Regions from separate parts of the Vibrio sp. T11.5 genome, predicted to be linked through region 1. Evidence: predicted binding sites of a transcription regulator. Region 1 holds the regulator's gene; each other region holds the start of a gene.
What was found. The regulator PurR, encoded in region 1, represses purine synthesis genes. The targets are predictions, from matches to a motif close to TNANGNAAACGTTTNCNTNA.

Region 1 (6,122 bases):
CATACAGAATACAGCGTCAAAGCATTGAACCTTGCTGAGCTTACCGTATACGCCATTGACTGCCCGCGATACTTTGAACGCCCGGAGATGTACGCGGAAAATAATCAAGCGTATAGCGATAATGGCGAACGCTTTGCCTTTTTCAGTGCAGCGTGTCTAGATATGCTGCCTAAGCTTAGTTTTCAACCCAATATTATACACGCAAATGACTGGCATACGGGATTGGTTCCTTATCTGCTTAAACACCGATATGGTTGCACAGCTTTTTTTGAACAAACAAAAAGTATTTTATCAGTTCATAATGCAGTATTTAAAGGTGTGTTCAGTTATGAGGAGCTTCAGATTTTGCCTGAAATGCATACTCGTTACGCACCAGATGCCGCAGTGAGTTCAACACATGTTACTATGCTGAAAGCGGGCGTGATGAATGCAGATAAGATCAATGCGGTCAGCCCCACCTATGCGCAAGAGCTCAAAACAGAACTAGGTAGCCATGGTATGGCTGCTGAGTTCAAACATCGAGAGAGTGACTTAGTGGGTATATTGAATGGTTGTGACTACTCAGCTTGGAACCCCGAAACCGACCAGTATCTACCAGTTAACTACAAACCCAATCGTCAGAGTATGGTGAGAGGAAAGAAGGCATGTAAGCGAGCTCTTCAGGAGCGCGTTGGTTTAGCGAAAAATGACGGTGCAGTGTATGGCATGGTATGCCGCCTGACGAACCAGAAAGGCGTCCATTACTTACTGCCAATACTCGACCAGTTTTTGCGTTATGAGGTTCAGCTAGTCATTGTCGGTACAGGTGACCCAGTTCTGGCATCTAAGCTTAAAGATATCGAAGCCTTACACAGTGATAAGTTCAAGTTTATAGAGGCCTACGATAACGAATTGGCTCATCTGGTGGAAGCTGGGTCTGACTTCTTCCTTATGCCATCGGAATTTGAACCTTGTGGTTTAAATCAGATATACAGCATGGCTTATGGCACGTTGCCTATCGTACGTGGAGTAGGCGGCTTGAAAGACAGTGTTAATGATTATGATGCTGATCCTGATACCGCGACTGGCTTTGTGTTCCGCTTACCAGAACCCAAAGAATTATTGCTCACTCTACAACGTTCTTTACTACTCTTTGCCCAGCAACCGAATGAATTAAAACGCGTTCAGTTGCATGCTATGCAGCAGGATTTTTGTTGGGATAAGTCGGCTGATGAGTATTTAAGCTTGTATCTTAGTGCCCTCAAATAATCTCTATATTATGAAAAAGGGCGTCTATTAGACGCTCTTTTTGTTCAATTCTAAGCGTGATTTCTGGTAATTCTGAGCTCAATTGACATAAACTGACGTAAAATAAATTGAGTTTGTGGTACTCTGCCGACACATGAATTTCGAACCCGTTGACTGAATACTCTATGAGTGAAACGCTTCTTTTCCATAAAACATATTTGCACCCAACCAGTCATGAGTGGGTTGTTTTTGTGCATGGTGCTGGGGGGAGTTCATCGATCTGGTTCAAACAGATCAAAGCCTACCGGCAGCATTTCAATCTGCTACTTGTTGATTTGCGAGGACACGGAAAATCTAGCCCTTTTTTGAAAGAACTGATTTCCAATCGCTATACATTTAAAGCTGTCACGGCCGATATTCTCAAAGTACTCGATCATCTAAAGATAACGTCGGCTCATTTTGTGGGCATGTCTTTAGGGACCATCATCGTGCGAAATTTAGCAGAAATGTCGACGGGAAGAGTTAAGTCAATGGTTCTGGGAGGTGCAGTAACACGCCTTAATACACGCTCTCAAGTTTTGGTGAGGTTAGGGAATATGTGTAAGCATATTGTGCCTTACATGTGGCTGTACAGCCTATTTGCTTATATCGTCATGCCACAACGCACTCAGAAAGAATCTCGCCATCTATTTATTCGTGAGGCTAAGAAGCTTTGCCAAAAAGAGTTCAAGCGCTGGTTTATTCTTACAGCAGACGTGAATCCTCTCATGCGCTATTTTAAAGAACGTGAGTTGCCTATCCCAACGCTCTACTTAATGGGGGAAAGAGATTATATGTTCATTCGACCAGTTAAAGAAATGGTTGCTGCGCATAAAACGAGTACATTGTTGGAGATCCCAGATTGCGGTCACGTATGTAATGTCGAGCGCCCTGAAGCATTTAACCAGTACTCGATCGAGTTTATCAAGAGTCAGGCTACTTAAGTAGGGCTTGCAGCTCCGCACTGCCAACATACACCAAATTGAGCTTCGTTAGCTTCCCCACACTCTCCACAGCACCATTCATTGCCCGCGCAGGTTTGTTGATGAAACTGTTCAATGATTGCGATTGCGCGCTTTTTCATTTGAAGGTCTATTAACCATACATAAGGCTGCGAATGTTCTCCGAATGGGATCTCTCCTTGCAGGCTGAAGATACCTTCTCCTCTCACTTCGCAATGTATTCGGTTGGACTTAAGAAGCTCACAAATGATGTGAGCTTCAGGAGGGTTGTTAGCGGTGAATATTTTCAAGACGGGCTCCCATCTCGTGTCTGTGGTGACCCTTTAATTTTTCCCATCACCCATTTGGTAATCACAGGGAAGAGTCCTAGAAGAGCGAATGAGGCCAATACTGATGGAGAGACAATACCTGATAAGCTATCTATCTGTGCCAATTGTGTACCTGCATTCAGGTATACCGCTGTACCAGGTAGCATGCCTAGCTGACTAACGAGATAAAATCGAGCCGTTGAAATAGGTGTCAGACCCATGAGTAAGTTGATGAGAAAAAATGGAAACACAGGTATGAGGCGCAACGAGAACAGGTAAAAAGCCCCATCTCGATCGACACCTTGGTTGATGGCATTCAGTTTGTCGCCAAACTTACTTTGTACCCAATCACGTAGCAGGAAGCGGCTACTCAAGAAGGCTAATGTTGCTCCTATGGTGCTGGCAAATGAAACGAGTAACAAACTTGTCCAAAACCCAAATAGAGCGGCGCCAAGTAGTGTGACTACTGCTGCCCCTGGAATGGAAAACGCAGTGATAGCGATGTAAGCCAGGAAGTAGATAGCCGCAGCTAAGGTAAAATTACTGTTGATGTATGCAGATAATGCAACTTGTTGTGATTTGGCATTTTCTAACGTTAGGTATTGACCGAAATTGACTCCGAGAAAAATGATCAGGCCGACCAACAGGATACCCAACACAAGTTTCTTATTCATAACGACTTCCTCTATTTCGAGCAGCAGACACATTGCGCTCATTTAAATTGTTAACAAATAAGAACTGTTTGGCAAAGATTAAATTTCACAGCCAATAAAAAAGCCAACCGTCTGGTTGGCTTTTCATCGATTCTTGATTAGCTGTTGAGTATGTTGACCAGCTCCTGTCGACGTTCAGGTGGAATGACGGACCAATGCTTACCATTGATTGCGCCTTCCAACGCCCAGAGCAATTCTAAGGACACGTCTGCGGTATGAGTGGCTTGAATCGCCTTAAATGCCTTAACTGAACCTGTTTCCTCTAAATTTTCAACGCTATCGATGCCCGCTTTCTTTAGCATACGTTCAGTTGCAAGACGGAGGTTAGGGAGGTCTTTAAGGCGGTTAGGTCGAGTTTTCGCTTGAGATGTCTTTTCTTTTTTAGCGACTTCGAGTGCGCTCTGCGCTAGCTCTATCGCGCGGGTGGGGCAGGAGGCGACATCGTTGGTTAAAGCGAAATATTTGGTTACGACCGGGAAGCCTCGTTTTTTGTAAACATAGGGCTCTAAGCCTTCAGATTTAAATTGACTAGCCAGTTTGTCGTCGGCGCGGATATGGAGCATATCGTTAACTACCAATGCGAACATTGTGTCGTCTGCGAAGATTCCGAATCCGCCGAACATCGAACGCGATTTTATACGACCAAGTGGGTCAAAAAGTCGCATCGAGTCTTTAAGTATTGGTTTATCCATGCTGTGTTATCTCGGTGTATATTATTATACGCCACCAAATTCAGGTCCGAGAGATTAGCAAAATAATGCAGATAAAGTGTCAATAAGGTGTCATACCAGATTAAAACTCATACATTTACAATGTTCGCTCAAAAGTGAGAATTGTAGTGTTGTGTTTTAAACGATACGAATCGTTTGCATCTTTGCCCATCGGCAACCCCGCTACCTTTCAGTTTCCTGAGTCAGGCCGGAAGCTTTGCGTCCCACTCTTTCGAGTGGTTTGCCCTGTTCGTGGCATTAGTCGAACATCTTAAGGATAAATAAAATTTGAGGCAAGTATCACATCTCTATTGATCAAATGTGATCTTGGTTCAATTAAATTGCGCCTGAATGATAGGCCCGACTAATAGATTGAGTTATTAATCGGGCGTTTCACACTGCTATTTGTTGAATTTGCACACAGTATCGCGTACTACAATTTCTGGGTGCATTTCAAATACACGCTTTTCATGCTCTTTGTCTTTGATGCGTTCGAGAAGAATTTCAAACGCATTTTTACCAACGCGTCGTTTAGGTTGGTGGACCGTTGTGAGTGGTGGTGAGAAATACTCGGCGAGTTCGATGTTGTCATAGCCAATCACAGAAACATCTTCTGGAATACGAACACCTTTTTGCTGCAGTCTGCTCATTAAACCTAGTGCCATGGTGTCGTTGAAACAGAACACTGCTGATGGTTTTTTGTCCATGGCGACGATTTTATCGGCTGCCAACACCGCTGTATCGCACTCGAAGTTACCTTCTAGAATCCAATCTTCGTTGACGGAAAGATTGGCTTCGGTCATTGCACGACGGAAGCCTAAGATACGTTCCTGACAGGCCGCTTTTTCGAAGTGACCGCTTAGACAAGCAATATCTTTATGCCCGTTGTCTATTAGGTATTTGGTCGCAAGATAACCCCCCTCTTCTGAGTTATCAATGATCTTGTCGGCTTGAGAGCTTTCAGGCCCCCAATCCATGATTACTTTAGGAATGTCTTTCTGACGGTCTAGCATCTCACTGAGTTCTTCTGTTAGGTCAGAACACATAACTAGAATGCCATCGACACGTTTTTCCGCGAGCATACGGATATAGTCGCGTTGTTTCTCGTAGATGCCACCAGTGTTACATAAGATCAACGTGTAGCCTTGACGATAACAATAGCTTTCTACACCATCAATGACTTCAGAGAAGAATAGGTTGGTCGATTGAGTAACAAGCATGCCGATAGTACGAGTAGTATTACACTTCAGGCTGCGTGCGACGGCGCTTGGTGCGTAATTCAATTCCGTGACCGCTTCCATTACCTTTTCTTGTGTCGCCTCGGCAACAAAGCGTGTCTTATTAATTACGTGAGAAACTGTTGTAGTTGACACACCAGCTAGGCGTGCCACATCTTTAATAGTGGCCATAAGGTTCTGTCCTGTCGATGACTGCCAGGAGGTATATTCAGATTGTAGAATAAATTGGCAGAAAGTATCAGAAACACAAAAACCGCTTAATTCAGCGGTTTGTCTCTAGTTCATTCATTTTTATCGTTTGCGGTCACGATTCTAGACCGCAAACAAAAGAAGAGCAAACAAAAAGAAGGTGTAATAAGTTTTGTATCACACATTCATAACAAGGTTACTCACCTCTTAAGTAGGCGCAGTCGAGTTCAAGAAACGTAACCAGTAGCAAAGCAGCCGCAGAGTAAAAGCCAAATTTGTCCAATGTTTCGCAATGCTTACTAAATTGTGGCACCCAACTCAGGAGATGTTGTTGAATAAATCCTTCCTGTTCGGCAAATGAATCTTCCATGTGGCGTTCTTGATCTAGCTCGTTAGCTTGGATAATCAGGTTGCCCAAAAAATCGAGCTCAATCGCTAGGTGGTCTGCGGGCTCATTCAGCCCTTTGTCTACCTCAATGCCATGTTTAGCCATCAACTCCGCCATGTCTGCGGCTGGTTGGTCATTGAGAAGGCCAGAGTTGCCGATATATATCGAAGCGTAAGGCAGTGCTGAGTCCTTGTTTGATTTGAGAAACAAATCGCAAAAGTCTGCGGCCAGTTCAAGCTGAGCATCTTCACGATCGATAAGACGATTGAGCGCAATGACTAGTTTATCTATGGCTGGTTTCAGGTGAGAGTTTTCCCCCAGCCCTGTTAGAAAAGAACGGATCTCTAC
Region 2 (6,122 bases), on a different contig from region 1:
AAAGATGAGCATTTAATCAATACGGGTGATATCCCTGTCGTACAAAGCGATAGAGGTGGTCAAGTAACCTATCACGGTCCCGGTCAATTGGTGGCTTACTTCCTGATAAATCTACGTCGTAAAAAACTCGGTGTCCGAGAGCTTGTAACTCATATTGAGAATCTCGTGATCAACACCTTAAAAAAATACAATATAGAGTCGGCGGCACGACCAGATGCACCAGGTGTCTATGTTGATGGTAAAAAGATCTGTTCTTTAGGGCTGAGGATCCGTAAAGGTTGCTCATTCCATGGATTAGCATTAAATGTAAATATGGACTTATCGCCATTCTTGCGTATAAATCCATGTGGCTATGCTGGTATGGAGATGGTTCAAATGAGCCAGCTTGGTGGGCCGGATGATCTTACCCAAGTTGAAGCGGCATTAGTCGATGAACTTGTAACTTTGCTTGGTTATGAGCAAGTTGAATTCAGCACAGAAACCTCTCCTACGCGATGAGAAGCAAAGAGAAGTATAGATAGCATGAGTAAACCAATCCAAATGGAAAAAGGCGTTAAATACCGCGACGCTGACAAGATGGCATTGATCCCTGTAAAGAACATGCCAGCTGAGCAAAAAGAAGTTCTGCGTAAGCCAGACTGGATGAAAATCAAATTGCCTGCTGACAGCCAGCGTATTCAAGATATTAAATCTGCAATGCGTAAAAATAACCTCCACTCAGTGTGTGAAGAAGCCTCCTGTCCTAACCTAGCAGAATGTTTCAACCATGGTACGGCGACCTTTATGATTCTTGGCGCTATCTGTACTCGTCGCTGTCCTTTCTGTGATGTCGCTCATGGCCGACCTGTTGCTCCAGAAGCGGATGAACCGCAAAAGCTTGCGCAAACTATTTCAGATATGAAGCTGAAATATGTCGTAATTACATCCGTAGACCGCGACGATCTTAGAGACGGTGGTGCTAAGCACTTCGCTGACTGTAACCGAGAGATCCGAGCGAAAAACCCAAACATCCGTATTGAGACATTGGTTCCGGATTTCCGTGGAAGAATGGATGTGGCGCTAGAATTGATGAAAGACAACCCACCCGATGTCTTCAATCACAACTTAGAAACCGCACCGCGTCTCTACCGTAAAGCACGTCCGGGGGCAAACTATAAGTGGTCATTACAGCTTCTCAAGAAATTTAAACAACAGCACCCAGATATCCCAACAAAATCTGGACTAATGATGGGCTTGGGCGAAACAAAAGAAGAAATTATTGAGGTTCTAAAAGACCTTCGCGAGCATGGTGTGACGATGCTGACTCTGGGCCAATATTTAGCACCAAGTCGTCACCATCTACCCGTTGAACGTTACGTTCCTCCATCAGAATTTGATGAGCTAAAAGAAATTGCTTTAGAACTGGGCTTTACTCACGCGGCATGTGGTCCATTTGTTCGTTCTTCATACCACGCAGATCTGCAGGCTCAGGGCGTTGAAATTAGCTAATTATCATTTAAGTTAATAAGCAGGGTTGACAAAATAAGTCAGCCCTTTTTCGTTTCGTTTCTTGAATGAGACACAACTCTTCTATAGGCTAAGCCCTAACAACACTATAAAAGTACATCTCCAAGGAATTATTATGAAAAGACTAGGTTTTGTTGCTGTTGCCCTCGCTGCATTAACAGCAGGCTGCGCTTCTAACACACAGCAGGACAATTTCCGTGAAGCTTCTTTTGAGCTGTGTAATACAGACGTTGAGCTTTACTCTGTGAGTGACGATGGTCGCGTGCGTATTGTGTGTGCAGATGGCTCTAAATTCGCGCTAAATAGTGAAAAGACACTCGAAACTATGCGTGACATCAACATTGATTACTGTGATGGTGAAGGTCTAGGTAAGTTCAGTGAAAGCCGCAAGTACTACTCTTTTAAATGTAAGTCAGGCACGCTGCTGAGTATTTCAAAATAACTTAAATCTAAAAGTAAAAAGATTGATGTCATATCAATCTTTTTTCTTTTCATCTGTAGACCAAGCCATAACTTAAACGTTCTTTGCAACAACACCTTACCGATCTCCCCATAACTGCCCCTTAAGCTTGTGATAAACCACTAAAGTCACACTATATTTATGCAACTACCTAGAGCACCGTTCTATGAGACTGAGTCTCCATACTCAGGTCCAATCAAACTCGCGGGTTATCATCAGCCCCTAATTTTCGGTAATCGGCCAGCCTTGCAGGCTCTCTCTTGCCTGACCATGCCGATAAAAATACGCAATGTTGGCACAGTTACTAAAAGAAATTGAAGACAAGCATTAAGGTTGACGCTCAAGCTCCCCTTCATTGACATCAATAAAATGATGATTGGGTGTTTAGTCGTTAGTAAATTAACTGTTATGAGGTGGGAACATTAAGAGCTTGTCGATTTACCCGTCATCACACATAAAAAAACCTCCAGAAGGAGGTTTTGAAACATGCTGGTATTGAAACCAACAGCAGAACATTTAAGGTTCCATACTGAATGCTAGTTAAGCGTAAACAGGTAGGCGCTTACAAATATCTAGAACCTTGGCTTTAGTTGCCGAGATAACATCCTCATTTCCGATGTTATCTAGCACGTCACACATCCAGTTCGCTAGCTCTTTTGCATCTTCTTCAGTGAAACCACGACGAGTAATGGCTGGAGAGCCTACACGGATACCAGAAGTCACGAACGGGCTACGTGGATCGTTTGGTACTGAGTTCTTGTTTACCGTGATGTTTGCAGCTCCTAGTGCTGCATCTGCATCTTTACCTGTGATGTCTTTGTCGATAAGGTCAACTAGGAACAGGTGGTTCTCTGTACCATTAGACACAATCTTGTAACCACGTTCTTGGAACTGAGCAACCATCGCTTTTGCATTTTTCACTACGCGGGCTTGGTAAGCTTTAAATTCTGGCTCCATGGCTTCTTTGAACGCGACGGCTTTGCCCGCGATAACATGCATCAGAGGACCACCCTGGCCACCAGGGAATACCGCTGAGTTCAACTTTTTGTACATATCTTCACCAGCGTTAGACAAAATCAGGCCGCCACGTGGACCTGCTAGTGTCTTGTGCGTTGTTGTTGTCACAACGTGCGCGTGTGGCACTGGTGTTGGGTATTCGCCTGCTGCGATTAGACCAGCAACGTGCGCCATGTCTACGAATAGGTACGCGCCAGCTTTATCTGCAATTTCACGCATTCGAGCCCAGTCAACGATTTGAGAGTAAGCCGAGAAGCCGCCGATGATCATCTTAGGTTTGTGCTCTAGAGCAAGCTGTTCCATTTCATCGTAGTTAATTTGACCCGCTTCGTCGATACCGTAAGGAATCACGTTGTAGTGCTTGCCTGAGAAGTTAACTGGTGAACCGTGAGTCAGGTGACCACCGTGTGCCAGGCTCATACCTAGAACGGTATCGCCTGGGTTTAGTAGTGCCATGTAAACTGCACTGTTTGCCTGAGAGCCTGAGTGTGGCTGAACGTTCGCGTACTCACAGCCGAATAGCTGACATGCACGATCAATTGCCAAAGCTTCCGCTTTATCAACGTACTCACAGCCACCGTAGTAACGCTTGCCAGGGTAGCCTTCAGCGTATTTGTTTGTTAGCTGAGAACCTTGAGCTTCCATTACACGTGGGCTCGTGTAGTTCTCAGAAGCGATTAGTTCAATGTGTTCTTCCTGGCGAAGAGTTTCTTCTTGGATTGCTGCGAACAGTTCCGCATCGTAATCTTCGATGTTCATATCACGCTTTAGCATCTGTATCTCCTGACTCAGATTTAAACTGAAATTTGCAAAAAACCGACCAATGACCCTATTAATCTACGTAAATTGAATCACGCAAACGTTTGCATCACGTTAATAGCGCGCATTCTACATAATTTGATCTTGGCCATAAAGAGAAAGTTTTACTTTTTCTCATGCAGATTCTTCATGTGGTTCTACAAGGATTGTCATATTGTCACCTTTCTAAACCGTATAAATATGAAAAGTGTCAATTTTTCCCTTTACACCCCGTAAAACGATAATTACATAGGTTTACCTTAAATTTGCTTATCAAGCTACCGAAAACCTCATTTTTTAAATAGTATGCGCGCCATTATCTACTATAAAAGTTTCAAACTGATGGAAAAACACTCACGTAAAGAAGATTGGATTGCTATTTTAACTGGTACATTTCTGGTCGCTCAGGGCGTTTTCTTCCTCCAATCGGCAAATCTGTTAACCGGAGGTACCACAGGCTTGGCCCTGCTTATGAGCCAGTTTGTGTCACTTTCCTTTGGTACGCTTTACTTTTTGGCCAATAGTCCTTTTTATTTACTCGCGTGGAAGCGTTTTGGTTCAAGGTTTGCTTTCAACAGTGCTATTTCTGGTGCATTGGTGTCTGTCTTTGCTGACCACCTATCTCTAGTCGTAAGCCTTGAAACGGTCAACGTTGTGTATTGCGCGGTTGCGGGCGGGTTACTGATGGGCTTGGGTATGCTTATCCTGTTCCGTCATCGCTCAAGTCTCGGCGGTTTCAACGTACTTTGCCTGTTTATTCAGGATAAGTTCGGTATCTCAGTGGGCAAGTCTCAGCTAGCCATCGATTGTTGCATCTTGTTCGCATCATTCTTCTTTGTCTCTCCTGAAATCATCGGTTTATCCATTCTGGGCGCTATCCTACTGAATGTCGTGTTAGCCATGAATCACAAGCCAACCCGTTATTCCGTCAATTATGGTTGAGAACCACGAAATAAAAAAAGCCCGCGAAAGTTGCGGGCTTTTGACGTTATTGGTCTCAGCTATCAGTGTGAGGTTCTGGCCTTCACATCGTGGCTTAGCTCTTTGTTCAATTCAGCTTCCACATGTCCCGGTGATTGCGTACTTGCTGAAATCAGTCGATACATCGCAGGGATAACAAACAAAGTCACCAGCGTTGCGAAACCCATACCGAAGAAGATCACCGTACCTACCGCTACTCGGCTTTCATAACCTGCACCTGTCGATAGGATCAGTGGAATGGCACCGGCAAGTGTCGTAAACGCTGTCATCATAATTGGGCGCAGACGACGTGCTGCGGCATCGACTATTGCTTTCTCAAACTCGAAACCGCGATCACGAAGCTGATTCGCAAACTCCACAATCAGGATGCCATTCTTGGTCACCATACCAATCAACATGATCATCCCTATCTGGCTGTAAATATTCAGGCCCTGACTCATAAAGAACAGCCCCAAGAAGCCGCCGAATACCCCCATAGGAACAGTAAACATCACCACTAGTGGGTTTATGAAACTTTCAAACTGAGCTGCCAAGACCAGATACGCGACCAACAGTGCTAAGCCAAACACCACCAGAATACTGGATTGGTTCTCTTTATAATCTTTCGATTCGCCGGAGTAGCTGACTGAGATATCACCCGGCAGAATGTCCACCGCTTGTTGATCTAGGAAGTCGAGTGCCTGACCTAAAGTATACCCTTCAGACAAGTTAGCCGTAACGGTAATCGATTTCTGCTTGTTGTAGTGGGACAAACGAATCGACGAAGCCACTTCTTCAATCTTAGTAACCGCATCCAGTGTCACCAACTCACCAGAACTGGTTCGCAGATAAATCTGGCTCAAATCCGTCGCATTATTGAAGCTGTTCTCATCACCACGAAGATAAACATCATACTCTTCGCCGCGTTCAACAAAAGTCGTCTCACTCTTACCGCCAAGCATAATTTCTAAGGTATCAGAGATATCTGACACACTGATACCCAACTCCGCCGCACGCTGCTTATCAACGGTGACCACCAACTCAGGAGTTCGCTCGGAATAGTTAATGTCCGCCCCTTCCATGATCGGCGACTCTTCAGCTAACTGCTCAAGCTTTTCAGCCCACTGTTTTAGTTCTGGGTAATCAGAACCTCCTAATACGAACTGAACTGGTTCACTAGAACCACCTCTGAAGCCTGGCATAAATGGGAAGACACGAACATCAGGAATACCCACCAGCGCCTTTCTCACCTCTCCTAGTGCCTGCTGAGCCGTTATATCACGATCATTCCAGTCATCCAGTATCATGATGACAAAACCTGTCTGGTCTCCTGCGTTACCACCAAAGGCGGGCGATTGAATACTAAAGGACTTAAGGAAAC
Region 3 (6,122 bases), on a different contig from region 1:
TCTTGTTTAAGAGGTTTGTTGATGCTTTTAATTCAAATAATAACAAACGTAACTTCTTAGAATCTAGTAAGGAATTTCAACAGTTTAAAAAGAAGCTAAATACGGAGTTAGATGAAGACGAGCTTACAAAAGCCAGACATGCATTGTACTCTCAATGGTTCGGAAATATCACAATCAAAGCTGAAAATCCTGATAGTGAGCTAACCCCCTACAACATTGGCTTTCAGTCTACCAGTAGTGAAAGTAGTTATTTATTGTTGGTTAACTATATAAAAACAATCAAAACAAAGACGCACCAAGATGCTTTAAATAATCTAGAAGCAATAGTCTCCGCAAAAAAAAATGAATTGACACAGCAAAAGAGAATTTTAGAAGTTCAAGCTAAAAATCGCCTTACAATCGAAGCCGATAGAGCGAAATATGCACTCAGCATTGCGAAAGCAGCGGGTGTCACATCTCCGATTCAAACCAATGATAGTAGAGAGTTGTTCGGGATTGATATGGGCTCAAAAGCTATAGCGGCTAAAGTCGAAGCTTTAAATTCGATAGAAAACTTAAGTATTATTGAACCTCGCCTTCAACAAATTGACGCAAAATTACAAATGCTCAAAACTCTAAGCGTTGAACGCAGTATTGACTTTCAAACGTTCCGTTTATTAGAGGATGTTGAGCAACCAATCACACGTGATAAACCTAAGCGCACATTAATTACGGCCATTGGTACGCTCATTGGCGGTATGTTAGGTGTAGTTATAGCTCTAATATGCTTTGTTTTTCGTAGAGAGCAAGACTAACTAACTTTTAGCCGGATTCATTTCGCAATGAATCCGGCTTTCTCCATTCCAACTAGCATCTAAGAACCAGATCACACAAAAACTTTCTCTTTGCCCTTGGGTTTCTTCTCTTTGTGCCTCATATAGACAGCATTGGGCTTTTATAGCCATTCATCATGTCAAATATGGAAACTAATCAGGAGAGACGACCGATGAACATTCGTCCATTACACGACCGAGTTATCGTAGAACGCCAAGAAGTTGAGTCTAAATCAGCAGGTGGCATTGTTCTGACTGGTTCTGCTGCAGAGAAATCTACTCGCGGCGTAATTCTAGCTGTAGGTAAAGGCCGCATTCTAGAAAATGGCACTGTGATGCCACTGGACGTGAAAGTTGGCGACACTGTTATCTTCGCTGAAGGTTACGGTACTAAAACTGAAAAAATCGACGGTAAAGAAGTGCTAGTGATGTCTGAAAATGACATCATGGCAATCGTTGAATAATAGCAATCATTGAGTAATTTTTTGCTCAAGTTCAGCTGAAAATCAAAACAAAGAATTTAGAAAAGGAAACTAAAGATGGCTGCTAAAGACGTTAAATTTGGTAACGACGCACGCGTAAAAATGCTAGAGGGTGTCAACGTTCTAGCTGACGCAGTAAAAGTAACACTTGGTCCTAAAGGCCGTAACGTGGTTCTAGACAAATCTTTCGGTGCACCAACGATTACTAAAGATGGTGTATCTGTTGCGCGTGAAATCGAACTGGAAGACAAGTTCCAAAACATGGGCGCGCAAATGGTTAAAGAAGTCGCGTCTCAAGCAAACGATGCAGCGGGTGACGGTACAACAACGGCAACTGTACTTGCTCAAGCTATTGTAAATGAAGGCTTAAAAGCGGTTGCAGCTGGCATGAACCCAATGGATCTTAAGCGTGGTATCGACAAAGCGGTTGTTGCTGCTGTTGAAGAGTTAAAAGCGCTTTCAGTTCCATGTGAAGACACTAAAGCGATTGCTCAGGTAGGTACTATCTCTGCGAACTCTGATTCAAGTGTCGGTAATATCATTGCTGAAGCGATGGAAAAAGTTGGCCGTGATGGCGTTATCACTGTTGAAGAAGGTCAGGCTCTACAAGACGAGCTAGACGTGGTTGAAGGTATGCAGTTCGACCGTGGTTATCTATCGCCTTACTTCATCAACAACCAAGAAGCAGGTTCTGTTGATCTAGAGAATCCTTTCATTCTTCTAATCGACAAGAAAGTATCAAACATCCGCGAACTTCTTCCGACTCTAGAAGCAGTCGCTAAAGCCTCTCGCCCTCTATTAATTATCGCAGAAGACGTTGAAGGCGAAGCATTAGCAACTCTAGTCGTGAATAACATGCGCGGCATCGTGAAAGTAGCGGCGGTTAAAGCACCTGGTTTCGGTGATCGTCGTAAAGCCATGCTTCAAGACATCGCTATCCTAACGGGCGGTACAGTGATTTCTGAAGAAGTAGGTCTAGAGCTAGAGAAAGTGGTTCTAGAAGACCTAGGCCAAGCGAAGCGCGTTGCTATCACTAAAGAAAACACAACGATCATTGATGGCATTGGTGAAGAAGCCATGATCTCTGGTCGTGTTGCTCAAATCCGTCAACAAATCGAAGAAGCAACTTCAGATTATGACAAAGAGAAGCTACAAGAGCGCGTTGCTAAACTAGCAGGCGGTGTTGCAGTGATCAAAGTTGGCGCTGCGACTGAAGTTGAAATGAAAGAGAAGAAAGATCGCGTAGAAGATGCTCTACACGCGACTCGCGCTGCAGTTGAAGAGGGCGTAGTTGCTGGTGGTGGCGTAGCGCTAATCCGCGCGGCTTCTAAGATCACTGAACTTCAAGGTGATAACGAAGAACAAAACGTGGGTATCCGCGTTGCTCTACGTGCAATGGAGGCTCCTATCCGTCAAATCACTATGAACGCAGGCGATGAAGAATCAGTGGTTGCGAACAACGTGAAAGGCGGTGAAGGCTCATACGGCTACAATGCTGCAACTGGTGAGTATGGCGACATGATCGCAATGGGTATCTTAGATCCAACTAAGGTTACTCGCAGCGCACTTCAGTTTGCTGCATCAGTAGCGGGTCTAATGATTACGACTGAAGCCATGGTGACAGACCTACCACAAAAAGATGCTCCTGCAATGCCTGATATGGGCGGCATGGGTGGTATGGGTGGCATGGGTGGTATGATGTAATCATCCCTAGCTACTTAGCCAAATAAAGCGGAGCCGTTAGGCTCCGTTTTCGTATCTAATGGGCTGTGTTTACAGGATCAGAAGGTTAGCTCCCCCTTCTAGCAACGCCACTAGGTGCTAGAGAATGATCTCTCTTACTTCAGCGTCTTTGCGCTCAAGATAGTGAGTGGACTTAATTCTACGAATGGTACGGCAACGACCACGGATAAGCAGTGTTTCTGTGGTCGCAATGTTACCTTGGCGAGTGATGCCATCGAGAAGATCACCTTTAGTAATCCCCGTTGCTGAGAAGACCACATTATCGCTCTTGGCCATCTCTTCCATCGTGAGTACTGTATTCGCTTCTACGCCCATTTCTTTACAGCGTTTTAGCTCTGCAGTCCCATAAATTCGGTTTTCTTCCGTATCACCTTTGACCTCATGACGGGGCAGTAAACGGCCATGCATGTCACCATCCAGAGCGCGGATCACTGCAGCAGACACCACCCCTTCGGGTGCGCCGCCAATGCAGTACATTGCATCAACTTCGCTGTTAGGCATACATGTTAGAATCGAAGCGGCCACATCGCCATCTGGAACAGCAAACACACGTATCCCCATTGCCTGCATCTCTGTTATAACTTGGTCATGGCGTGGCTTAGCTAGTGTAATGACGACTAGCGTATCTAGCGTTTTATTCAACGCTTGGGCGACGTTCTCTAGATTTTCTTTCAGTGGCTTATTGAGGTCAATACAGCCTTTCGCACAAGGGCCAACGACTAACTTTTCCATGTACATGTCAGGTGCTTTTAGGAAGCTGCCTTTCTCACCTGCGGCGAGTACGGCTAACGCATTGGATTGCCCCATAGCCGTCATGCGCGTACCTTCAATTGGGTCGACTGCAATATCGACTGCATCCCCGCCGATTCCGACGTGTTCTCCAATATACAGCATAGGCGCATCGTCAATCTCGCCTTCACCAATCACAATTTCCCCACTGATATCGGTCTTATTGAGCAAGGTTCGCATCACTTCAACGGCAGCGCCGTCAGCCGCATTTTTGTCACCACGTCCCAGCCATTTATAACCAGCCAATGCGGCGCCTTCTGTTACTCGGGAAAATGCCATTGCTAAATCGCGTTTCATAATGACTCCAAATCTAGAGAATAGGGGAATGAATTAAACGCGCAGGATTTTAGCATAGTTGCAAGTAAACGTTTGCCACTTTCGCCAAGCGAAATTGAACTCGATCAAAATCAGGGGGAAATCGATAAAAAATGTGCTCTCAGAGCTTCTCCGTCAGTGCATTGTCAATGTATGCTGCTTTTTTGACCGAATGGTGCGAAATATAGAATATAGGGCGTGTTTATCACTCTCTGCCTGAGTAGAATGAGTACATTAGGTGGAGAAAGCTCTTCACAATAACCGGACAATACAAGGTAGGCTAAGATGTCTTTTGAAGTACTAGAAAAACTAGAAGCGAAAATCCAAACTGCAGTTGACACCATTGCACTTCTACAAATGGAAGTGGAAGAGCTGAAAGAAGAAAAAGAGAAGCTGGCAGTAGAAGCAAATGAACTGCGTTCTAGCCGTGAAGAGATCGAACAAAAAGCGCAGCAGATGCAACAAGAACATTCAGCTTGGCAGGATCGTATTCGTAATCTGCTAGGTAAGATGGACGAAGTAGAGTAATCATAGTCTAATGATAAAAAGGGTAGCCATGGCTACCCTTTTTGCATTTTTAGAGGGGTCATTAGTGTTGAGATTACACCACAGGTCGCACGCCTAAGGTATGGCACAGCGCATAGGTCATTTCTGCACGGTTTAGTGTGTAGAAGTGGAAGTCTTTCACACCTTCTCGGCTCAGCACTCGAATCATATCGATGGCTTGGCTCGCACCAACTAGCTGACGTGTGGTTGGGTCATCATCCAAGCCTTCAAACTGTTTCGCCATCCAGTTTGGTACTTTAACGTTGTTCTGAGCGGCAAAGCGTGAGGCTTGCTTAAAGTTCGAAACAGGTAAAATACCCGGTACGATTTCAACGTCGATGCCTGCTGCAACACAGCGGTCACGGAAACGAAGATAGCTTTCAACGTCAAAGAAGAACTGAGTAATAGCGCGGTTTGCGCCTGCATCTACTTTACGTTTGAGGTTGAGTAGATCCGCCTGCGCACTTTTGGCTTCTGGGTGCACTTCTGGGAAAGCGGCAACGGAGATATCAAAATCGTGACGCTCTTTAAGCAGTTTCACCAGATCGGAGGCGTACATTTCAGGCTTACCGCCGCCCGGTGGGATGTCACCACGCAACGCGACGATGCTCTGAATACCGTTCGCCCAGTAATCATCAGCAATACGTGCTAGCTCTTCACGTGACGCGTCAATACACGTTAGGTGGGGAGCGGCAACTAGCCCTGTTTCAGCTTTAATTTCTTTAATGATGGAGTGTGTGCGGTCACGTTCACCTGAATTCGCACCGTAAGTGACAGAAACGAATTTAGGCTTTAGCGTTTTGAGGCGATGGACTGAGTTCCATAGGGTTTCTTCCATCTTTTCACTGCTGGGTGGAAAAAACTCGAATGACACATTGATGTTGTCAGAAAGTTCGGCAATATTCTGGTTTAAGGCATCTATATGGCCGGCGTGCGTATATCCCATCTTACTCTCTCCATGTGGTTACTAGACCACAAAACTCAAATCCTCAAATCGACGTTTAGACGTCTATATGTCCACAGAATGTATTGAATACGATTTAAAGTCAACAGTACGATTATGAATTTTTCTCAAGTTAAATATTAGACGTTTTCAACTTGAAAGGTAATGGTATAACTGAGAAAGAAAAAGCGCAGCTAAGGGCTGCGCTTTATTCAATTATAACAAGCTGGAAAGCAGGTTGAGGTCAGACTGAATTGCACCTGCGGTAACCTCTCGGCCTGCGCCGGGGCCGCGAATGACCAGTGGATTATCCTTGTACCATTTGCTTTCGATGGCGAAGATGTTGTCACATGGCAGCAAGTTAGCCAGAGCATGCTCTTTGCTAAGCGCTTCAACGCCGACTGTTGCGGAACCATTTTTCTCCAGTCTTGCAACGTAGCGCAGTATCTTGTCTTCGCGCTGAGCTTTCTCTAAACGCTCGGCTAACAGCTC
Region 4 (6,122 bases), on a different contig from region 1:
CATAGCGATGCAGAGTTACAGGTCAATCAAGATGAGTTAGAGGAAGAATTACTTCGTGCTGGCTTTCATCAAAAAGACATTTATAAAGCCCTTGTCTGGCTAGAAGAGTTGGCTGCATTGCAGCAAAGCGAAACGCACTCCGCGATTTCTATTTGTAGCACATCCACCTCAACGCGTATCTATACTGCGAAAGAGTGTGAGCGTCTAAACCTTGAATCGCGAGGTTTTTTGACTTTCCTTGAACAGGTCAATGTGCTGACGACTGAGACTCGTGAGATGGTTATTGACCGTATTATGGGGCTTGAGACAGACGAATTTGAACTGGATGATCTGAAATGGATTGTGCTCATGGTGCTGTTTAATGTGCCAGGTAATGAAAACGCCTACACGCTTATGGAAGAGCTGTTGTATACCAAAGAGCAAGGTATTCTTCATTAAACTCCAAACTCCATGAGTGGCTATGAGCGGTAAAATAGATCATCAGTTGTTTTCGGCCCATGAGCACGCTTTAGAACACAAAGCGTGCCCAAAATGCCAGTCAGAGAAGCGAGAAGGCGAACTACAACTTCGTCACGGCAAGCACGGCCCGTTTTTGGGCTGTAATCAATATCCTACTTGCGACTTTATCCAACCTTTGCATCAGAATGACGGCCATATTATTAAAGAGCTGGGCGTACCCTGTCCGAAGTGCTCTAATGAATTGGTGCTGCGCCAAGGGCGTTACGGAATGTTTATTGGTTGTAGTCATTATCCGCAGTGTGATCATATTGAGTCACTTGAGACACCGACTGAACAAGAGGCTCAAGTGAATCATGCGTGTCCGGAGTGTGGCAAAGGTCATTTGGTCGAGAGAAAGAACCGTTTTGGCAAAGCTTTTTTTGCTTGTGATAATTACCCTAAATGTAAGTTTGCGGTTAATCAGCCGCCAGTTAAGGGTAAGTGCGAACAATGTGGCTTTCCTTTATTGATCGAGAAGAAGCTCGCTAGTGGGGTTAAACATCAGTGTGCTGATCGAAAATGCCATCACACCCAGAGGCAACAATAAAAACGGCGCTGAAACAGCGCCGTTTTTTATCAAGATTGCGATGATTAGTGCTTACCGTGACGCGCTATATCGTGAACCGCCGCGAAAGCATCCGCGTCTAAGACTTCCGCTAGAGCCGATAATTGACGTTGCAGTTCACCACTGTAATCACCACACACGTTAATGTGGCCCATCTTGCGTCCTGCGCGCTTTTCTTTCCCATACCAGTGAACGTGACATCCAGGCATAGCGAGCACGCTTTCTGGCAGGGTATCTTCACCGAGGATATTGATCATCGACGTTTCGCGGATCAGCTTGGTGCTACCCAGCGGCATGCGACACACTGCTCGTAAGTGATTCTCAAACTGGCAGGTTTCTGCACCTTGTTGTGTCCAGTGGCCAGAGTTATGGACACGAGGTGCAATTTCGTTGACCAACAAGGAGCCATTCAAATCAAAGAACTCGAGTGCCAGAACGCCTACATAGTTGAGCTCGTTAGCTACCGCAGTGAACATTTCTTGTGCTTGTTGTTGCAACTCAGTATCGGCAATGGCGGTCGAGACGCTGAGTACGCCATTGGTGTGGACGTTTTCTGCAAGTGGATATACTGTAACTTCGCCATTTTTACCGCGTGCACCGACAAGTGACACTTCACGTTGAAAAGGAACGAACTCCTCCGCAACAATGGCTTGTGTTTCTGTGGCGTTAATACACGCTTCCATCTCAGCCCATAGTGCGTCTATCTGAGCTGGGTCTTTGAGTCGCCACTGACCTTTGCCATCATAACCACCCAAGGCACTCTTTAACACCATTGGAATACCGACATATTCTATAGCATGAGCAAAGTCTTCGCGTGTCTGGATCACATGGTATTTGGCATTGTGGACCTTCGCACTGTCTAGCAATGCTTTTTCGATTCGTCGGTCACCGCCAGCTTTGATGGCGTCGGCAGAGGGGAAGAGCTTTCCGCTTGCTTGGCAAACATCAAGAATATCATTTGGGATATGCTCGAACTCGGCGGTAATGACATCTGCTTGCTCAATGGCATTGTCCAACCCTTTGCCCAGCAGCGACTGAGTTAGCGGATGGACGATATTTTCGCTCGCCACATCATACGCAATAATATCGATATTCAGAGGAGCGCCAGCCAGTGACATCATGCGTGCCAGCTGTCCCGCTCCAAGCACTAACACATGCATGGGATTAGTCCTCTGCTGGATTTGGGTTAGCTAACACGGTTTCAGTTTGTTGGTTGCGAAATGCTTCGATTTTCTCCATCACAGTGTCATCGTGCGTGCCAATGATTTGAGCTGCGAGAATGCCCGCATTCGCCGCGCCTGCTTCACCAATAGCCAATGTTCCTACCGCGATACCTTTTGGCATTTGAACAATCGATAGTAGCGAGTCCATACCTTTTAATGCACGCGATTGAACAGGGACACCGAGAACAGGCAAGCTAGTGAAAGCGGCTGCCATACCTGGTAAATGAGCGGCACCGCCGGCACCGGCAATGATGACTTTGAGGCCACGCTCTTTGGCGCTATTGGCATAATCAGCAAGAAGCTGCGGAGTACGGTGAGCTGACACCACTTTTGTTTCATATTCGACGCCAAACTGATCCAGCATTTCAGCTGCTAGTTTCATGGTTGGCCAGTCAGATTTAGAACCCATGATGATACCGACTTTCATCTTCAACTCCCTTAATGCAACTCTATTGATGAGCAGATAAATTTGAGCGCATTATACGGGGATTTTAATCTCAAGCAAACGTTTGCGTAAAGTTTCAATCTAGATTGACACAATTTATAAATAAATAGCTTTAGTCACTATCAATGATTGTTTGTAAACTTAGTGGTTAGACAGTACATCAGACAGGAAAGAATCAGTGGATAATTTTGAGCAGGCTCTATTAGCTCTGAAAAACGGTGAAGTCATTGCGTACCCGACGGAGGGCGTATTCGGTGTTGGTTGTGATCCTGATAACCCTGAAGCGATTCAGAAACTATTAGAGCTGAAACAAAGGCCAGCAGAGAAAGGTTTGATTCTGATTGCCGCCAGTTATGAACAATTACTGCCATACATTGACGAGTCTCAGCTGACTGATGAGCAGTTACAGAAAGTGCATCAAACTTGGCCTGGCCCAGTTACTTGGATTATGCCGTGTAGCGATAAAGTGTCGGATTGGGTTTCAGGCCAGTTTGACTCGATTGCGGTGCGTGTGACGGATCATCCTTTGGTACAAAAGATGTGTAATGCGTTTGGAAAGCCGTTAACCTCTACCAGCGCAAATTTGACCGGTGAACCCCCTTGTATGACGACCGCCGAAGTTGAACAGCAACTCGGTGATTGCTTAGTTGCAATTCTGGCGGGAAAAACGGGTGGGCGAGACAAGCCAAGTGAAATTCGCGACGCAAAAACATCCAAGGTATTAAGACAGGGTTAGCCCTGCAAAGGAAGTAGAAACATGTCAGCCATCGACAAGCAAGCAGTTAAACAGTTCCTGATGGAGCTACAGGATTCCATCTGTCAACAACTCGAACAGGCCGACGGCCAAGCTGAGTTTATAGAAGATGCCTGGAGTCGTGAACCTGGTGAACGTTTAGGTGGTGGTGGTCGCACTCGAGTGATGACTGAGGGTGCTGTGTTTGAGCAAGGTGGTGTGAATTTTTCGCACGTACAGGGAAAAGAAATGCCAGCGTCTGCTACGGCACATCGCCCTGAACTTGCAGGTCGTAGATTTGAGGCGATGGGTGTATCTTTGGTTATGCATCCGAAAAACCCTTATATCCCCACATCACACGCCAATGTGCGCTTCTTTATTGCTGAGAAAGATGGTGAAGCGCCTATCTGGTGGTTTGGTGGTGGTTTTGACCTGACACCTTTCTATCCTTTTGAAGAAGACGCCCAATATTGGCATAACACTGCCAAAGAGTTGTGTGCCCCGTTCGGTAATGAAGTGTATCCAGAGCATAAAGCTTGGTGTGACAAGTATTTCTACCTGCCTCATCGTGATGAAACACGTGGTGTTGGTGGTTTGTTCTTTGACGACTTGAATCATTGGGAGTTCGATAAGTGTTTTGATTACATCAAAGCCGTTGGTGAAGGGTATTGCCAAGCGTACTTACCAATTGTCGAGCGCCGAAAAGCAACCGAATACGGTGAGCGAGAGCGTCAGTTCCAGCTCTATCGTCGTGGTCGCTATGTTGAGTTTAACTTGGTCTATGACCGCGGAACGCTCTTTGGTCTGCAAAGTGGTGGCCGTACTGAGTCTATCCTGATGTCTATGCCACCATTGGCAAGATGGGAATACAGTTACCAAGTGGAGCCGGGAACCCATGAATCAGAGTTGTATCAGGACTACTTGAAGCCTCGCGATTGGTAACACTTTCTTCCTTATAGGGTTAATGATAGGGTCATTGGTTTGCAATGGCCCTTTTTGTTTTGAGTAGGTAAGGATATGACCCAGCAGATAGATCGTTATGCCGTTTTCGGAAACCCGATAAGCCAAAGTAAGTCACCGTTCATTCATACACTGTTTGCTCGTCAAACCAATCAGTCATTGACCTATTCTGCTGAGTTGGCTCCAGTGGATGGATTTATTGCGGCGGCTGAAGCTTTTTTTGCTCAAAACGGAAAAGGATGCAATGTCACTGTGCCATTTAAGGAAGATGCTTGCCGACTGGCTACACGCTTAACAGAGCGGGCTCAGTTGGCAGGTGCCGTCAATACGCTGAAAAAGCTCGATGATGGTGAGATCTTGGGCGATAACACCGATGGTGAAGGGTTGGTACAGGACCTACTGCAGAATCAGGTCGTGATTGAAGGTGCAAGAATTCTCTTGATCGGTGCAGGAGGGGCGGCTCGTGGTGTAATCAAGCCTCTGCTTGACCAAAGCCCTGCTGAAATTGTGATTACCAACCGGACCTTATCTAAAGCGCAGACGTTACAAGAGATGTTTGCAAGTTTTGGTTCGATCAAAGCGGTTGAGATGGCACACATCGAACAGAGCTACGACATTATCATCAACTCGACGTCCTCCAGTCTCAGTGGCGAGCTGCCCGCGATTTCATCGGCAATCTTCTCATCGAGAACGACGGTTTATGACATGATGTATGGCTCTGGTCACACGACATTCAATCAGTGGGCAATTGAGCATAACGCGGCGATGGTATATGACGGCTTGGGCATGTTGGTGGGGCAGGCTGCGGAAAGCTTTATGTTATGGCGTGGTATCCGACCTGGAACAAAACAAATTCAACGTGAATTGAGAAAGAATTTAGAGGGTATGTAATGAATCAGTCGATTCTGTTTCCCGATATGCAGCATTGGGATGACCACCTGCAAGCAATCGTGTTTCCCGCGCAGCAGTCAGGTGCGTTGATAGAGTGCGTGGTTACCTTGAATCAGCTGGAAGTATTGGCTGGGCAAAAGCTTCAAGGTGCTGAGCAAGCTCTCGTTTGCTTTAATCAGCACCGATTTGATCTGGAAGAGTTAGCCGAAGAACTGATTGAAGACGAAACCTTCAATCAGTCAGGGCAGGTCGAAGTTATTTGCTAATCACATCGACATGATGCAGGTAATCTTCTTTGTTCTGCACATAATTGTCTGCTGACTTTTGTAGGAAGGCGCGTTCTTTATCGTTAAGAGGACGTGCCTGTTTGACTGGGCTGCCTACATATAAGTAGCCGCTTTCGAGAGTCTTCCCTGGTGGGACCAAACTGCCTGCACCAATCATTACGTCTTCTTCTATTACTGCCCCATCCAATACAATCGCGCCCATACCTACTAGAACCCTGTCTTTGATAATGCATCCATGTAGCATCACTTTATGGCCGACAGTGACATCGTCGCCAATGATCAGCGGGTAACCATTAGGGTTTTGCTGATTTTTATGCGTAACATGCAATACGCTGCCATCTTGGACATTGGTTCTCTTGCCAATGTGAATATGGTTGACATCACCGCGAGCTGCAACGAGAGGCCAGATGCTCGAATCATCGCCAATTCTAATATCGCCCACCAACACTGAGCTTTGATCAATATAGACACGTTCACCAATGACGGGACGTGTATCTTTATAACTACGCAAGGCGCTCAT

Region 2: the regulator PurR is predicted to act here: its motif matches at 3,835-3,854, upstream of glyA (serine hydroxymethyltransferase).
Region 3: the regulator PurR is predicted to act here: its motif matches at 4,184-4,203, upstream of glpX (class II fructose-bisphosphatase).
Region 4: the regulator PurR is predicted to act here: its motif matches at 2,784-2,803, upstream of purE (5-(carboxyamino)imidazole ribonucleotide mutase).

Annotation. Positions count from the first base shown of each region.
Region 1 covers NZ_JAPPTP010000001.1:630,056-636,177, reverse strand. Annotated here, with positions in the region: gene glgA (glycogen synthase GlgA) at 1-1,248, shown strand, start outside; gene OH455_RS02965 (alpha/beta fold hydrolase) at 1,413-2,210, shown strand; gene OH455_RS02960 (putative signal transducing protein) at 2,207-2,518, opposite strand; gene OH455_RS02955 (TVP38/TMEM64 family protein) at 2,515-3,210, opposite strand; gene OH455_RS02950 (TfoX/Sxy family DNA transformation protein) at 3,348-3,941, opposite strand; cyclic di-GMP riboswitch class I at 4,130-4,215, opposite strand; gene purR (HTH-type transcriptional repressor PurR) at 4,361-5,368, opposite strand; gene torD (molecular chaperone TorD) at 5,583-6,122, opposite strand, start outside.
Region 2 covers NZ_JAPPTP010000015.1:60,417-66,538, forward strand. Annotated here, with positions in the region: gene lipB (lipoyl(octanoyl) transferase LipB) at 1-498, shown strand, start outside; gene lipA (lipoyl synthase) at 523-1,488, shown strand; gene OH455_RS15370 (hypothetical protein) at 1,622-1,948, shown strand; gene glyA (serine hydroxymethyltransferase) at 2,507-3,757, opposite strand; gene OH455_RS15380 (YitT family protein) at 4,124-4,723, shown strand; gene vexH (vibriobactin export RND transporter permease subunit VexH) at 4,786-6,122, opposite strand, start outside.
Region 3 covers NZ_JAPPTP010000019.1:19,788-25,909, forward strand. Annotated here, with positions in the region: gene OH455_RS17120 (LPS O-antigen chain length determinant protein WzzB) at 1-794, shown strand, start outside; gene OH455_RS17125 (co-chaperone GroES) at 986-1,276, shown strand; gene groL (chaperonin GroEL) at 1,352-2,998, shown strand; gene glpX (class II fructose-bisphosphatase) at 3,116-4,123, opposite strand; gene zapB (cell division protein ZapB) at 4,427-4,669, shown strand; gene metF (methylenetetrahydrofolate reductase) at 4,743-5,633, opposite strand; gene OH455_RS17150 (bifunctional aspartate kinase/homoserine dehydrogenase II) at 5,847-6,122, opposite strand, start outside.
Region 4 covers NZ_JAPPTP010000021.1:71,089-77,210, forward strand. Annotated here, with positions in the region: gene OH455_RS18170 (DUF494 family protein) at 1-438, shown strand, start outside; gene OH455_RS18175 (DNA topoisomerase family protein) at 461-1,045, shown strand; gene OH455_RS18180 (5-(carboxyamino)imidazole ribonucleotide synthase) at 1,090-2,223, opposite strand; gene purE (5-(carboxyamino)imidazole ribonucleotide mutase) at 2,228-2,713, opposite strand; gene OH455_RS18190 (L-threonylcarbamoyladenylate synthase) at 2,910-3,467, shown strand; gene hemF (oxygen-dependent coproporphyrinogen oxidase) at 3,489-4,406, shown strand; gene aroE (shikimate dehydrogenase) at 4,482-5,315, shown strand; gene OH455_RS18205 (DUF1488 domain-containing protein) at 5,315-5,581, shown strand; gene OH455_RS18210 (gamma carbonic anhydrase family protein) at 5,571-6,122, opposite strand.